4 regions of the Paenibacillus sp. FSL M8-0212 genome follow, and region 4 is predicted to be linked to each of the others. Evidence: riboswitches for the same ligand, from Rfam matches in the RefSeq annotation. Region 4 holds a riboswitch; each other region holds the start of a gene.
The links. A riboswitch is a leader RNA that binds a small molecule or an ion and turns the genes downstream of it on or off. The one in region 4 is predicted to bind cyclic di-AMP.

Region 1: another riboswitch for cyclic di-AMP. It lies ahead of MKX68_RS10890 (ubiquitin-like domain-containing protein); the one in region 4 lies ahead of MKX68_RS24010 (3D domain-containing protein).
Region 2: another riboswitch for cyclic di-AMP. It lies ahead of MKX68_RS03880 (hypothetical protein); the one in region 4 lies ahead of MKX68_RS24010 (3D domain-containing protein).
Region 3: another riboswitch for cyclic di-AMP. It lies ahead of MKX68_RS10510 (C40 family peptidase); the one in region 4 lies ahead of MKX68_RS24010 (3D domain-containing protein).

The regions. Positions count from the first base shown of each region.
Region 1 is NZ_JBBORP010000001.1:2,434,453-2,437,909, forward strand. It holds gene rnmV (ribonuclease M5) at 1-352, opposite strand, end outside; gene MKX68_RS10890 (ubiquitin-like domain-containing protein) at 508-1,692, opposite strand; cyclic di-AMP (ydaO/yuaA leader) riboswitch at 1,966-2,219, opposite strand; gene MKX68_RS10895 (TatD family hydrolase) at 2,461-3,231, opposite strand.
Region 2 is NZ_JBBORP010000001.1:828,240-831,696, reverse strand. It holds tRNA gene MKX68_RS03890 (tRNA-Leu) at 1-63, shown strand, start outside; gene MKX68_RS03885 (glutathione peroxidase) at 210-689, opposite strand; cyclic di-AMP (ydaO/yuaA leader) riboswitch at 1,062-1,237, shown strand; gene MKX68_RS03880 (hypothetical protein) at 1,356-1,751, shown strand; gene MKX68_RS03875 (HAD family hydrolase) at 1,932-2,615, shown strand; gene MKX68_RS03870 (Nramp family divalent metal transporter) at 2,752-3,457, opposite strand, start outside.
Region 3 is NZ_JBBORP010000001.1:2,357,282-2,360,738, forward strand. It holds gene MKX68_RS10500 (M1 family metallopeptidase) at 1-965, shown strand, start outside; gene MKX68_RS10505 (hypothetical protein) at 976-1,827, shown strand; cyclic di-AMP (ydaO/yuaA leader) riboswitch at 2,073-2,210, shown strand; gene MKX68_RS10510 (C40 family peptidase) at 2,214-2,684, shown strand; gene MKX68_RS10515 (GNAT family N-acetyltransferase) at 3,040-3,457, shown strand, end outside.
Region 4 is NZ_JBBORP010000001.1:5,447,581-5,451,037, forward strand. It holds gene MKX68_RS24000 (ABC transporter substrate-binding protein/permease) at 1-1,098, shown strand, start outside; gene MKX68_RS24005 (amino acid ABC transporter ATP-binding protein) at 1,085-1,807, shown strand; cyclic di-AMP (ydaO/yuaA leader) riboswitch at 2,024-2,220, shown strand; gene MKX68_RS24010 (3D domain-containing protein) at 2,223-2,897, shown strand; gene MKX68_RS24015 (polysaccharide deacetylase family protein) at 3,006-3,457, opposite strand, start outside.

The DNA of each region.
Region 1 (3,457 bases), 3.0 Mb from region 4:
TCAGGCTCGGAGCACCTTCGTATGAAGTATGTACGCGCGCCAGAGCATGACGGATCGCCTCCGGTGAGGCATTCTCCACCCCAATGTCCCCTTTGCGCGTTGCATCGGCTTCCGGAATGAAGGCATGTTTGCAGCCAGGCACCTTGTTCGCAATAATTTTACGAATGCGTTCGCCAGCATGATCCGGATCTGTCAGTACAATGACTCCCCGTCTCTCCTGAGCAAGCGCAATCCGCTTCAGAATGCGTTGGTTGATTGCTGAGCCACCTGTTTCAATTGTATCGGCTTCAACGGCCCGACGGATGGCTACCGTATCGTCACGGCCTTCCACCACAATGACTTCTTTTATCATGTTCCATTTCTTCCTTTCTAACGCAAAAAGAAGAGGAATATCCTCTTCTCTGCCAAACGGCGGGGGAGACTGAATTCAGACTCCTCCGCCGCATATTCCGCATGAATCATTCATGCAACTATTTTATAGCATTCCCATTTCAAAGTAAAACGATTTTAGTTCGCTTCCGGCTTCACCGGACCGATCACGTAGACCGTCTTGCCTTTCTTACGTCCAAAATTCAGGGCATGCTTCACACTGTCATAATATACATCAATTTTGTTGCCTTTAATGGCACCGCCTGTATCTTCCGCACGACGGAATCCCAGACCTTCGATATATACCCACCAGCCAATTGGAATGACTTTGGGATCAACCGCAATGGTGCGCCCTTCCGTTACACGAGTACCGGAAGCTGTTTTAGTTCCAATGCCAGGCTCTTCGGAAGAGTAGGCAGTCATGGATACATTTTTAAGTACTTTTGAGTATTTAAAAGAAGTCCCGGATACGGTAATGACTTTGCTGCCCGAGGCAGATGTTTTCTTCGAGTTCGTTGTTGTAGCCTTTTTGGTTGTTGAAGTTTGAGCCGATACGGTCTGAATCACAGGTTCTTTCACGACCGGTTTTGCTTTGGTGCCGACAGCGATCACTTTATCTACACGATTATTCGCGACAGATTTGCCGACCATTTTTTTGGAGACCAATTCTCCATCCTGAAATACCTTTTCGATATGCTGTACAAGTGTGCCTTCTTTGCCGTTTACAACGACACGGTTATCCCCTTTGTACAAGCTAGGGTCAGCCGTTTTAATGACTTTGTAAGCGATTGGCTGCTCTACCTCCACTGTACGCTTTGTTACGCGCACTACACGGATCTTCATATCCGCTTTGATGGCAGTTCCAAGCGCCGGATACACTTTATCATTACTCTCAACTTGAATACCTGATTTTTGAATTGCATCTTCTACCGATGAATCCGTTGTATACAGAGTCTTGGTGTCTCCGTCTGCCGTAATGTTGACTGGAACGGCCCGCTCAATAACGATTCGGTCTCCATCTGTAATCGCCCCGTTCATGGACATGGATACCTTATCGTGAGGGCTGACTGTGATCGACTGCTCCTCCAGCATTTCCTGAAGCATTCCTGTACGAGTCTCTACCACCTGAGCTTTGCCATCAATAACCAGTGAAATTTGTTTCCCGGCCTGACCGTAAACGACTAACAAGATCATGATTGTAAGCGCAATTGAGAAAATCGCGATCAATGCCATTTGACGCATGTTCTCATGCTTCCACCGCAACGCGAAAGACTTACTGGATGATCGTGACTCATGGGTCTCTTCTGGTTGGAATGTGCCCACTTCTCCGTCCTCCTTCATAGCCTCGCCGTCTAAAGTAATGCATGATGTCTTTGACGTGACTATACCAAATTTTCTACAGAACACAGATTGGACCAACATAATCCGGTTCTGCACCATGAATCAATCTTCGCAACATGATGTCATCCTCCTGAATACCTACCGTATGATGACAATATTTCTTTTATTCAAAAACAAAAAAGCCAAAGAAAGAGTGTAAGAGGAACTCTTTCGTGGCTTCCGAATGATTCTGAATATCGGAAATTCATGCACGAGGTTGCCTCTCTTTTTCCGCTTGCGAGGTTAGCTGTCGGGTTCGGGCGAAAGAGAGCCGCCCTATCTTAGGTCACCCGCTCATGGCGGACGCCCTTGAATTCACCCCGAGACCCAAAGAAGAAATCAAATACGGCTTCGCAGTTCCCTTCGCTGCTTTTGGGTCAGCGAACGTTGCGCATCGGCCAAATACACCGATGTTTAAGCCCTATTGGTTCCCCCGCTCTCCGTTAACGGAGACTCAGCGAGACTGATTCATGAAAGTAATGTTGTTTCATCGGAAAGTGTCCCTTTGTTCATCCCCCGAACATCTGTCCAATTTTCCGCACAACAATTCACTGAAAAGATGATATCCTGTTTTGATGCATGTTGTAAAGCGTTGATCAAGTACGTTTTTCTGAATATTTGGTTAAAATATTGTAATATTCTCGATTTATTTGGATCAAAGGGCAAATTACCTCCGCTTATCTGCCTTTTTCACCTCATTTGCTCGTTTTTTTAACGAATTCCAAATCGTTCCATGGCATTTTTGGTTGTTATTGCAGCAATTTCCTCCACCGAAATGCCTTTAATTTCCGCTGCCGCCTCTGCAACCAGACGTACATGCGCTGTCTCATTTCGCTTCCCACGATAAGGGTGAGGTGTCAAATATGGAGCATCTGTTTCAATGAAAAACCGGTCCATAGGAACCTTCGCCAGCACCTCTTTGGGCTGCTTTGCATTTTTGAATGTGATCGGTCCTCCGAAAGAGAGATGGAAGCCCATATCGAGACAACTTTTCGCTGTTTCCCAGCTGCCCGAGAACGAGTGCATTACACCACCAACCTCACCCGCCTTCTCTTCACGCAAAATTCTTATGATATCCTCATGTGCATCCCGATTATGGATGACAATCGGCATGTTCACTTCACGCGCCAAAGCAATTTGTTGTCGTAATACGCGATGCTGTATTTCCTTCGGTGAAGTATCCCAGTGATAATCCAATCCAATCTCACCAATCGCAACCACTTTTTCATGCTTGCATAAAGATGCAATCCACTCCAAATCACCCTCCTGCATAGTGATCGCATCTACGGGATGCCACCCTACAGCTGCATAGATAAAGTCATATGTTTCAGCGAGTTTCATCGTAGTTGGAATCGTCTCCCGGTTAAAGCCAATGTTGATCATGCGACCAACTCCTGCATCCACAGCACGCTGAATCATGTCCTCGCGGTCCTCGTCGAATTGTGGTGCATCCAGATGTGTATGTGTGTCGAACAGCATCATGTTTGTATCTCCCTTCATGTCGAAATAACGACTATCTTCTTTTGAAGATTCAATTTGTAAAATTCAATAATTCAATGACTCATACATAAAACATTTTGGGTAACCTGTGTATTACATCATGACGTTTGTTTCTTCACAACTACAATATATAGAAGATATACGGATATTCTGATCTATATATTGCTGATTGTGCTCATTCTACCCGCTTGCATTTACAAAATTATGT
Region 2 (3,457 bases), 4.6 Mb from region 4:
GACACGCTATCTTGAGGGGGTAGTGGGCGTATGCCCGTGGAGGTTCGAGTCCTCTCGACCGCATCATATGAACGATTAAGAAGAAGCTTTCCATTAATGGAAAGCTTCTTTTTTTGTTTTTTTAACAGTCTGACATCAAAGTTGAGAAAAAAGGCCATCCATTACCGGGGCAATGGTGCTCTACCTTCCGGCTACGGGTGGCCAATGTATTATTTTTGCAGCAAGTTCTTGATATCTTCTTCAATCTTGTCCGGTGTTGTTTTGGGAGCATACCGTTTAATGACCTGTCCGTTCTGATCCACAAGGAATTTGGTGAAATTCCATTTGATTGCTTTGGAGCCGAGCAGGCCAGGAGCTTCTGTGCTAAGGTGCTGGAAGAGAGGGTGAGCGCTTGAGCCGTTCACATCAATTTTCTCAAACATAGGGAAGCTTACGCCATAATTCATCTGACAGAACTCGGCAATATCATCGGAAGAACCTTTTTCCTGTGCAAACTGGTTACTTGGAAAACCAAGGACTTCAAATGGCGCATCCTGGAACTTGTCTTGCAATTCTTGCAGACCTTTGAATTGAGGGGTAAGTCCGCATGAGCTTGCCGTATTCACAATCAGGAGCACTTTGTCACGGTAGTCGGACATTTCAACTTCTTGACCGCGAAGGGTATTCACTTTGTAATCGTAGATTGTCATCTAAATCGCCTCCATTTATTTACTCTTATATCTTCTATTATATTGGTTGCAATTAAATATTGCAAAACTAATGTGGTGTTAAAAGCATCAAAATAGGCAAGTTGTGCAGAATACGTGAATGAATTGCGAAGTGATTTTCGTCAGAGTGAGAATTAGATAGATTTAAAGAGATGGATAGAGTATGACCTTGTTGTAAGCGCTATTATATGTGAGTATTGCCGAAAATCTGTCGATTCGGTGATCTGTGCGGACTTTACACCATCATGGCACGGGTGTATGATTCATAACGTAATTTCAATTTAAACTAAATTGTACCTGAAAAACGAAACAAACGATAATATCGCTCGATCTTATCCTTAAGATATACGAACGATGTTTTAATCGCTGAGTTTCCATTCATTGATGAGTGGAAAACGGGGGAACCAACAGAATGCGCTGTCCAGGACAGTAGGCATTCATGGGGTGAATTTTCCGGTGACAGCCGGAAATAGGGCGACTCTCGCGCCCGAATCCGTCAGCTAACCTCGTAAGCGTTAAAGGGAGAGGCAACAAGCCGTACGCTGGTTCATGGTCTTTTCGCCATGGATTCTTTAAGAAGCGTTCGGGAGGCCTTGGTCCCCCACGCTTCTTTTTTGTTGTCTTTTCACGCCAAGGGAGGAACGAATGATGGATACTGAGATGATCTTAGTGACTGCTCCAAATGAAGCAGGACGTAAATTTATCAAATTACTAATGTACAAAAAAATGCCGTTTGCCGTTCTAACCAACAGTGCAGGGGAAGAGCGTAGACTCCGTAGAATCGGAGTCGAACATGTCATTCGCATGAATACGGCTGCAGCTCAAAAATGGTTTTTGCCGCAGGGCAGCGTAGGCAACGTGTTTATTTTTGAGAACAGCCTGAATCTGACCTGTCGTTATTTACAGATCTGCCGTTCATGGACATCGAAATCCCTGTGCGTCATTACGGAGCAGAGTCATCCTAAGGGCATCTATCGGGGCATGGGCGCAGACCGGATTGTATATTCGCTCAATGGGGAAGTTGGCTTTCTCCTCAATGGTTAATGCCATAGCTTGTGATTGCTCAGGTGTAAGGTGCCTGTTATAATTGAATGTATCGATAAACGGAAGTTTGAGGAGACTCATGCAAGATGGTGAGTCTTCTTTTTTATGGTTTTAAAGGTAGTTCAAGACTTTTTGAACACGAACTTTTAGATTGCCTGTGGCTTACAAGGAGGAATTGGCGTGCCGGATGTGGGTGGATTAAAGTGGTTGTTTTTTGATGTTGGAGATACACTGGTGGATGAATGGGAGCCGGTTGATGATATTATCGGACAGTTCGTCCGTGAAGCCTGTGCTTTGGGGTATCCGGTGACAATTGAGGCGGTACGCGAACTGTTCGCGAACTGTTACCAGAAATATGAGCAACGGCCTATGAGAGTGGCGATTCGCACCTTCGTTGAAGACGAGGGACACCAGAAACAGATTCAGGACAAGTTGAAGTTTCAAAAAGATCTTGAACGTCCTTTTCCTTCAGCGGATTCCGTTCTTCAGCAGTTGTCACGGCATTATCGCATTGGCATCATTGCCAATCAGAGTCCCGGAACGGAAGAAAGACTGGAGAGCTACGGCTTGCGGAAGTATGTTGACGTTCTCGCCTGTTCTGCTGAAGAAGGTGTGTCCAAGCCAGACCCTGAGTTATACGCTGTAGCCTTGAAACAGGCCGGCTGTGAACCGGAGGAAGCCGTCATGGTTGGGGATCGGATCGACAACGACATTATACCTGCTCGGAAGCTGGGCATGCTTACGATTCGAATTATGCAGGGTTACGGAAGATTCCAGCCAGACCGATCGGATGAGGAACGTGCGGATTGGACTGTTGACTCATTGGATGAACTCCTGCCGTTACTGGTGCCCAATCAGGATTAGATAATTGTTTATTAGAGTTTAGCGTTTTACTATAAAAGGAAACACGTTGCTGTACTGCAACAATAAAGGCTGATCAACTTGGTATTGAATACCGGAGTTGATCAGCCTTTTTAGTATTTGGTCGATAAAAACGAGATTAGAATAACCGAATCGTCTGAATGATCAGATATACATTCAGCACAACGATAATCGCGGCAATGACCCATGAGATGATTTTGAGCCACAATTTGTTGGCGAATGCACCCATGCTTTTTTTATCACTCGTGAACATCACCAGGGGAATTACAGCAAAGGGCAATTGAAGCGACAGCACGACCTGGCTCAAAATGAGCAGTTCTTCTGTGCCATGTTCTCCTGCAATGGCAGTGACAATTACCGCCGGGATGATGGCGATCAGACGTGTGACCAGTCTGCGCAGCCAAGCCGGAATTCGAATGTTCAGGAAACCTTCCATAACAATCTGCCCAGCGAGTGTACCTGTAAGGGTAGAGTTCTGACCTGATGCTAACAGCGCCACACCAAACAGAATACTTGCAACCGTAGTACCCAATAGAGGTGTCAGCAGATGGTAGGCATCTGCGATCTCGGCAACCTGTGTCATGCCTGCACTGTGAAATACAGCAGCAGATACAATCAGGATGGCCGCATTGATGAACAGGGCGAGTGTCAGTGCGATTGTCGAGTCCATGGTCGAGTACCGAATAGCTTCTTTTTTACCCTGTGGTGTCTGTTCGATCTGACGGGTCTGCACAATGGAAGAATGCAGGTACAGATTATGCGGCATCACGGTTGCTCCGATAATACCAATGGCAATATAGAGCATAGCCGGGTTTTGCAGAATC
Region 3 (3,457 bases), 3.1 Mb from region 4:
AGGCCGCACTAGCCAATTATAGCAAATGGTTTGGCCCATATCCTTACGCTACCTTATCCATCGTAGTTCCACCCAAAGCGGGGAACGGTGCTGGAGGTATGGAGTACCCTACGCTAGTTACGGCCTTTGGAGCCGATGATACTACCCCAGGTTATGACCTGGAACGTACCGTAGTCCACGAGATCGGACACCAGTACTTCTACGGTATGGTTGCCAGCAACGAATTCGAGGAAGCCTGGCTGGATGAGGGGTTCACCTCTTATGCAGAAGACAAACTGATGGAGCAGGAATATGGATTGATTCCGAATCTGCCGGTACAATCGGGCCTGATTACGTCTCCTTCATCTTTAACACAAGAATCCTGGAAGTTCGATTCACAGAATGAGTATGCAGCCAATGTCTATACACGTGGCAAACTTGTATTGCTTGGTATCGAACATCAAGTCGGCGCAAAAAAGATGGAACGCATTCTCTCTACCTATGTGAAGAAGTACCGCTTCAAACATCCCACTTCGGCTGATTTTCAGAACGTTGTGGAACAAGTGACCCGTACTTCCTGGTCTGATTATTTTGACCAATACGTCTATGGTAACGGGATGGCTGACTTTGCTGTAGAGCAGATTCGTGTTACGCCCGTACAGAAAGACGGTCAAACATGGTACGAGTCATCCGTGACGATCGCAAAAAAAGGAAGTGATTACAACGCCGTTCCTGTTCGCATTGCTTTTGAAGACGGGCATATCCTCACCAAACAATGGAATGGCAAAGAAGATCGCATCACCTATAAATTAACTCACACATCCCCCGTATCCTGGGCCATGACCGATCCCCTGTACACGATCGTGCTGGAGAACCGCCATATGAACAATTTCCTGAAATCCGGACTGGATGAGCGGGCGAAGTCCCGCTGGAGCATGAGTGTAACCAAACTAATAGAAGCCATATTCGGAGGTCTGTCATGGTGAGGTGGAAACGGTGAAAGCGAAAATACGTGAAGGCTGGTTTCTCGTCCGTCAGCATATGTTCATTGCCGCACTCTTATTTCTCTATCAACTCATTTGGGGATATTTCTTCTATCGAATGGTACAATCGGCCGTCATCCCACTGCTCCTGCGCTATCCAGATTCTGATGCCGGGGAACTGAGTACACTTTTGTTCAAAATGGAAAGTCAACTTAACTTGTCTACCCATCCGGAGGTTCATCGTTATCTATGGATTCTAGGGGGCATGCTGCTGGTTCGCATGTTGATCAGCCCCCTCATTCAGGCAGGACTACTCTACTCACTTCAGCACTTTAACTCTACAGAAGAGCGCATCCCCTTCGTCCGCGGAATCAAAAATCTGTGGAAACCGATGCTGCTGCTCCACACCATACGTACATTATTGATACTTCTGCCCGCCTACTGGCTCTTACCGAAGCTTTACTCGATTCTCATGGACGGATTTCATTCCCTTCAATTACTTTTGCCTGGTATACCTTATGTTGCTGCCTGGATTGTATATGGTTGGATCATCCACCATGCCGTGCTCTACATGCAGTTCGGTGTTTCGGCACCAGAAGGAGAAGGCGGGGCTCACGGTACCCTCAAAGCACTCTGGATTGCACTGCGTCATCTCATCGCCGTAATCGGTATTGCACTCCTGCTGGGCGGAGTTCACCTGCTTATCTTCGGGGCATTCACTTCAGCCTCATGGTTATTAACGGGACTTACCGGACTTATACTACAACAGACGTATCCACTTGCGAGATGTCTATTGAATCTGTGGAAAATATGCAGCCATTTCCGATTATGGCAGTCCAAAATGTCAAAAGGTGAGAGCAGATAGTTTAAAAATTGTTACCATCACATGTTAAACTTATGGCCTAATATGTACTTATAAATAGGCAAACCTCAACCTTTCCCCGTCAAAGGTCGAGGTTTTTTTTGCTAAATTTGTTGCTAAACGTTGCCAAAGCCGTACTCCTCTGTTACAATAATCGCAGTGAGTTTTTAGTAACAACTTTGTAATCTTTACATTCATATTTGTAACTACTTAAAATTAAATCGTCATTTCTTGATTTCGCAGGTGCATAACTAGCATAGCCAAATTCCTGGCACCTGGGAAGCGGGGGAACCAGTTATGGGTGAATTGATCTTGCTACAGAGGGATCATAGGGGACCTTCAACCGAATCCTTAAGCTAACCTCGCAGGCGTTGGAAGGGGAATATCTCTTGTTCAAGAAGAAATTAACCGCAGCTGTACTTAGCATCACATTTGCATTATCGCTTGGTGCAGGTAGCGCATTCGCAGATTCAAAGATGGACACAGTAATTGATTCAGCAATGGGAACTACATACAAAAGTGGGGGAACAACGCTTAACGGCTTTGACTGCTCCGGATTTACACGGTATGTATTCGACAAATTGGGTATTGATTTGGCACGCCAATCCAGTTCCCAATTCGACATGGGCGATTCCGTATCCCGCATGGAAATGAGAGCTGGCGATCTGGTATTCTTCAATACAACAGGTAAAGGCGTATCTCATGTAGGAATCTTTGTAGGGGATGGAAAGTTCGCACACTCCTCTTCTTCCAAAGGCGTTACGATCAGTGCATTGAGTGAAAGCTATTGGGCCAATCGTTATGTTGGCGCGAAACGGATTATGAGCACGGACGCATATGAATCACTGGCCCTTGACTAGGGACAAGCTGAGCAACATGATGCTGTAACCATTAACCATACTGGAACGAAGCAAGAAGCATAACAGAACCGCCCGGTACATTCTCCGCAGGAATGTATCCGGCGGTTTTTTTGTGCTTCAATCCTTATTCATGTTGCAAGTTATACTCGGGGCATCTCCTGCGACATCAACAGGTTCATTTTGCGTTCGTTCGTCCGTGCCCTTATGATGTTTTTACCCATCCCGTTATAATATAAACGGAATTACCGGAACTTTTGTTTCACTTTTTTTCTTGAGAAGAGTGACTTGCTAAATGAACAGCTCTTTTGTAGAGTGGACAAAGAGTTCTGTTTCAAGGAAAGGAGCATGCAGGTGTATGAAGAAAGCCCCTGTGACGTTTCATGTTGTACCCATGCGAGAAGAACATGCGGAGCTTATCTGCAGTTGGCAGTATGACCCACCTTACAATATCTACAGCTGGCTCCCCTGGGAGCAGATGAAAGCTCTGGAAGTGGAATTCGGAGATGCACAGCTGCGGCAGGAGCAGTATGCGATCGTCCTGGATCAGAACGATCGTATATGTGGATTTGCTCAATACTTCCCACTTCAAGGGGTAACCCGAATTGGCCTCGGCATGCATCCAGAGCTCTGTGGTCAGGGTCAAGGGACAGCTTTTGTCACTGCCATTGTACAGGAAGCCATTCGCCGAAATCCCACGAATGAGATTGATCTGGAAGTACTCACTTGGAATGCTCGTGCCATTCAAGTCTATCTGAAGAGTGGATTTGTCACCC
Region 4 (3,457 bases):
TATTATAAATCAAAACAAGTGATTATGGTTCGCAATGTGGATAAAGACAAATATCCAACCATGGCAGAACTTGAAAATGCGAAGATTGGCGTTCAGAAAGGCTCCATTCAGGAAACGATCGGACAGAGTATTCCAGGAGCGAAGCTTACTGCGCTTGATAAAATCTCGGATATCGTGCTTCAACTGCAAACAAAACGCATTGACGCGGCAATCGTTGAAGATACCGTTGCTGCAGGTTATCTGGACGATATCATTGGACTTGCTGCTGCTGTTCCGGACGAAGAGCAAGCAGAAGCGGCAATCGGGATTCGTAAAGGTAATACCGAGCTGCTGGCTGCAGTAAATGGAACACTGGAACGATTGAAAAGTGAAGATAAAATCAATCAGATGGTGACGGACGCCAGCCTCTTGATGGCGGATAAAGCGAACAAATCACAAAATATTTTCCAAGTATTCTGGGAGTACAAAAGTTTCTATGCTACAGGTGTAGGATACACACTTCTGTTGTCTGCACTTGGGGTTATCTTCGGGGTAATTATTGGATTGATCATCTGTTTGTTCCGTTTGCATGACGCCGCAATCTTGCGCTGGATTGGTACAGCATACGTTGAAGTGATTCGTGGCACACCGATGCTGGTACAATTAATGATTATTTACTATGGTTTTTCTCTGAGCTTTGGCATTAACTTTACTGCACTTCAGGCAGGTATCATTACACTTTCAATCAATAGTGGTGCCTATCTGGCGGAGATTTTCCGTGCAGGTATCCAAGGTGTGGATCGTGGTCAGTTGGAGGCAGCTCGTTCCTTAGGTATGGGAAGAGGCGATGCGATGCGTTATATCATATTGCCACAGGCCTTCAAAGCTGTATTACCTGCGATCGGTAATGAATTCATTACCATCATCAAGGAATCCTCCATTATCTCGGTTATCGGTATGGTGGACATTATGTATCAGGCAAGTGTGGTCAAAAACATTACGTATCAAGGCTTGAGTCCATTTTTGATTGCAGCAGCCATCTACTTTGTATTAACGTTCATTTTGTCCAAGCTGCTGGGACGACTGGAAAGGAAGTTGAGTGCAAGTGATAGACGTTAGACAATTACACAAATCTTATGGAAATAACGATGTGCTTAAGGGCATTAACGTGACGATTGGTAAAGGTGAGGTAGTCGTCGTCATCGGTCCTTCCGGTTCAGGTAAAAGTACTTTCTTGCGTTGTCTGAATCTGCTGGAACAGCCTACCTCAGGAGAGATTGATTTTGAAGGTGTGTCAATTACGGACCCCAAGCACAACATTAATGCAACTCGTGAGAAAATGGGCATGGTGTTCCAGCATTTCAACCTGTTCCCACACAAAACGGTACAGCAAAACATCACGATTGCTCCGATTAAAGTGAAGAAACAATCGACTCAGGAAGCGGAGAAAATTGCCGCTGATCTGCTTAACACCGTGGGCTTGTACGATAAAAAAGATACATTCCCGAATCAGCTGTCCGGTGGACAGAAGCAGCGGATCGCCATTGCTAGAGCATTGGCCATGCAGCCGCATGTGATGCTGTTTGACGAGCCTACTTCCGCACTGGACCCCGAGATGGTTGGCGAAGTGCTGGATGTCATGAAACGTCTTGCAGAAGGCGGGATGACGATGGTCATCGTAACACATGAGATGGGTTTTGCACGTGAAGTGGGAGACCGGATCCTGTTCATGGATGGCGGGGTTATTGTGGAAGAGGGAACACCTGATGAGGTGTTTGGAGCACCCAAAAATTCACGTACACGTGATTTTCTTGCCAAAGTACTCTAAATGAAGTGTCAAATAGCGTTACTGACTTCGAGTCGGTAACGCTATTTTTTTGTGCGCATTAATCATTTATAGATTTGAAAAGTAACTTTTCTGTTACCAAATGTAAAGGAATCGGGTCGTCCAACATTTCTAAAGTATCCTGTATTCTTACATATGCTTACATGTTAAAACCATTTGGTAAGAATTACTACAAGTTCAGGTTACAAAATTGTGATATATTGAACTCTGCCGAAACTTCCGGACAGGAAGTGCGGGGGATGTAACGATGCAGATTGTGCAGGGGGAAGATCTACAGCACACTGCTTGGGGTGAATTAGGGGTACATAACGTTTCAAATGTAATGAAGAACCTATAGGGTGGGCTCCTCATCCGAATCCGACAACTAACTTCGCAGGCACAATGAGGGAGGAAGACCATGATTAACAAGAAACGTATAGCCAAAACAGCAGTAGCATTATTGACAACAGCAATGCTCATTCAAGCCGTTCCGGCTCACGCCGATTCAGTTCATGTGGCCAAAGAAGGGGATACCTTCTACACCTTATCAAAACAATATGGAGTAGCAATCAACACGTTGGTTAAAGCAAACAACGACATTTCGCCTTACAACATTTATGGTGGTTTGAAAATTACGATTCCCGGTAAGGCAAACAATGTAGCAGCAGCTGCGGCAACGGAGAGCAAGACCCAAGCGAAGACTGTTACTACAGCAAGCTTGGATGTTAACACAGATAACAAAGTTGTTCAGGCTTGGGGTAAAACATTCGATTACAGCAAAGCTGTGAACGTAAAAGCAACGGCATACTCTGCAGATCCGTCTGAAAATGGAGGATGGGGTGCTGTGGATTACTTCGGCAATGATCTTGAACTGGGTACGATCGCAGTTGATCCAAGTGTGATTCCACTCGGAACCAAAGTACTGGTAACCGGTCACAGCCATCCGGGATTGCCAAAACAGGCTTTTGTAGCTACAGCTCGTGATGTGGGCGGTGCAATCAAGGGTCACCGAATTGATATCTTTATCCCGGGTAGCAAACAGTCTGTAAGCACATTTGGTTTTCAGGATATCGAGCTGTACATTCTGAAGTAGAGAGATCATAACATTTAAAATGAATTCAAACAGGGTGTCTGCCAGTCGCTAATCTGCGATTGAACAGCACCCTTTTAATATTCGCATTTATTTGTTATCACGGTCATCCTAATCTTTGGCCTTTGGCAATCCCAACATCTCGTCCAAGGTGACCAGTTCATATCCCCGGTTACGCAGTTCTTCAATGATTTCAGGCAATGCCTCAATCGTACCGTTCAGGTTAGATCCCACACCGCCTCCTGCATGTTGCAGAACGATGGAGCCAGGTTTCACAGCAGATAGGATGTTATCCTTCACCTCTTCCTTGGAGAGGCCTTTCCAGTCCAGTGAGTCAACATTCCAGTTCACAATGCTATAGTGTTGTCTAGCAGCCCATTGCAGCTGTTCTTCATTAATGTCTCCATAAGGCGGCCGAATCATCTTGGGCGTATATCCCGCTAAATGTCGAATAATATCCCCGGTATGTAAAATTTGTTTGCGAAAGGCATTCATCGACAGCTTACTGAATTCAGGATGATTGTAGCTGTGATTACCAACCATATGCCCTTCCTTAACGATGC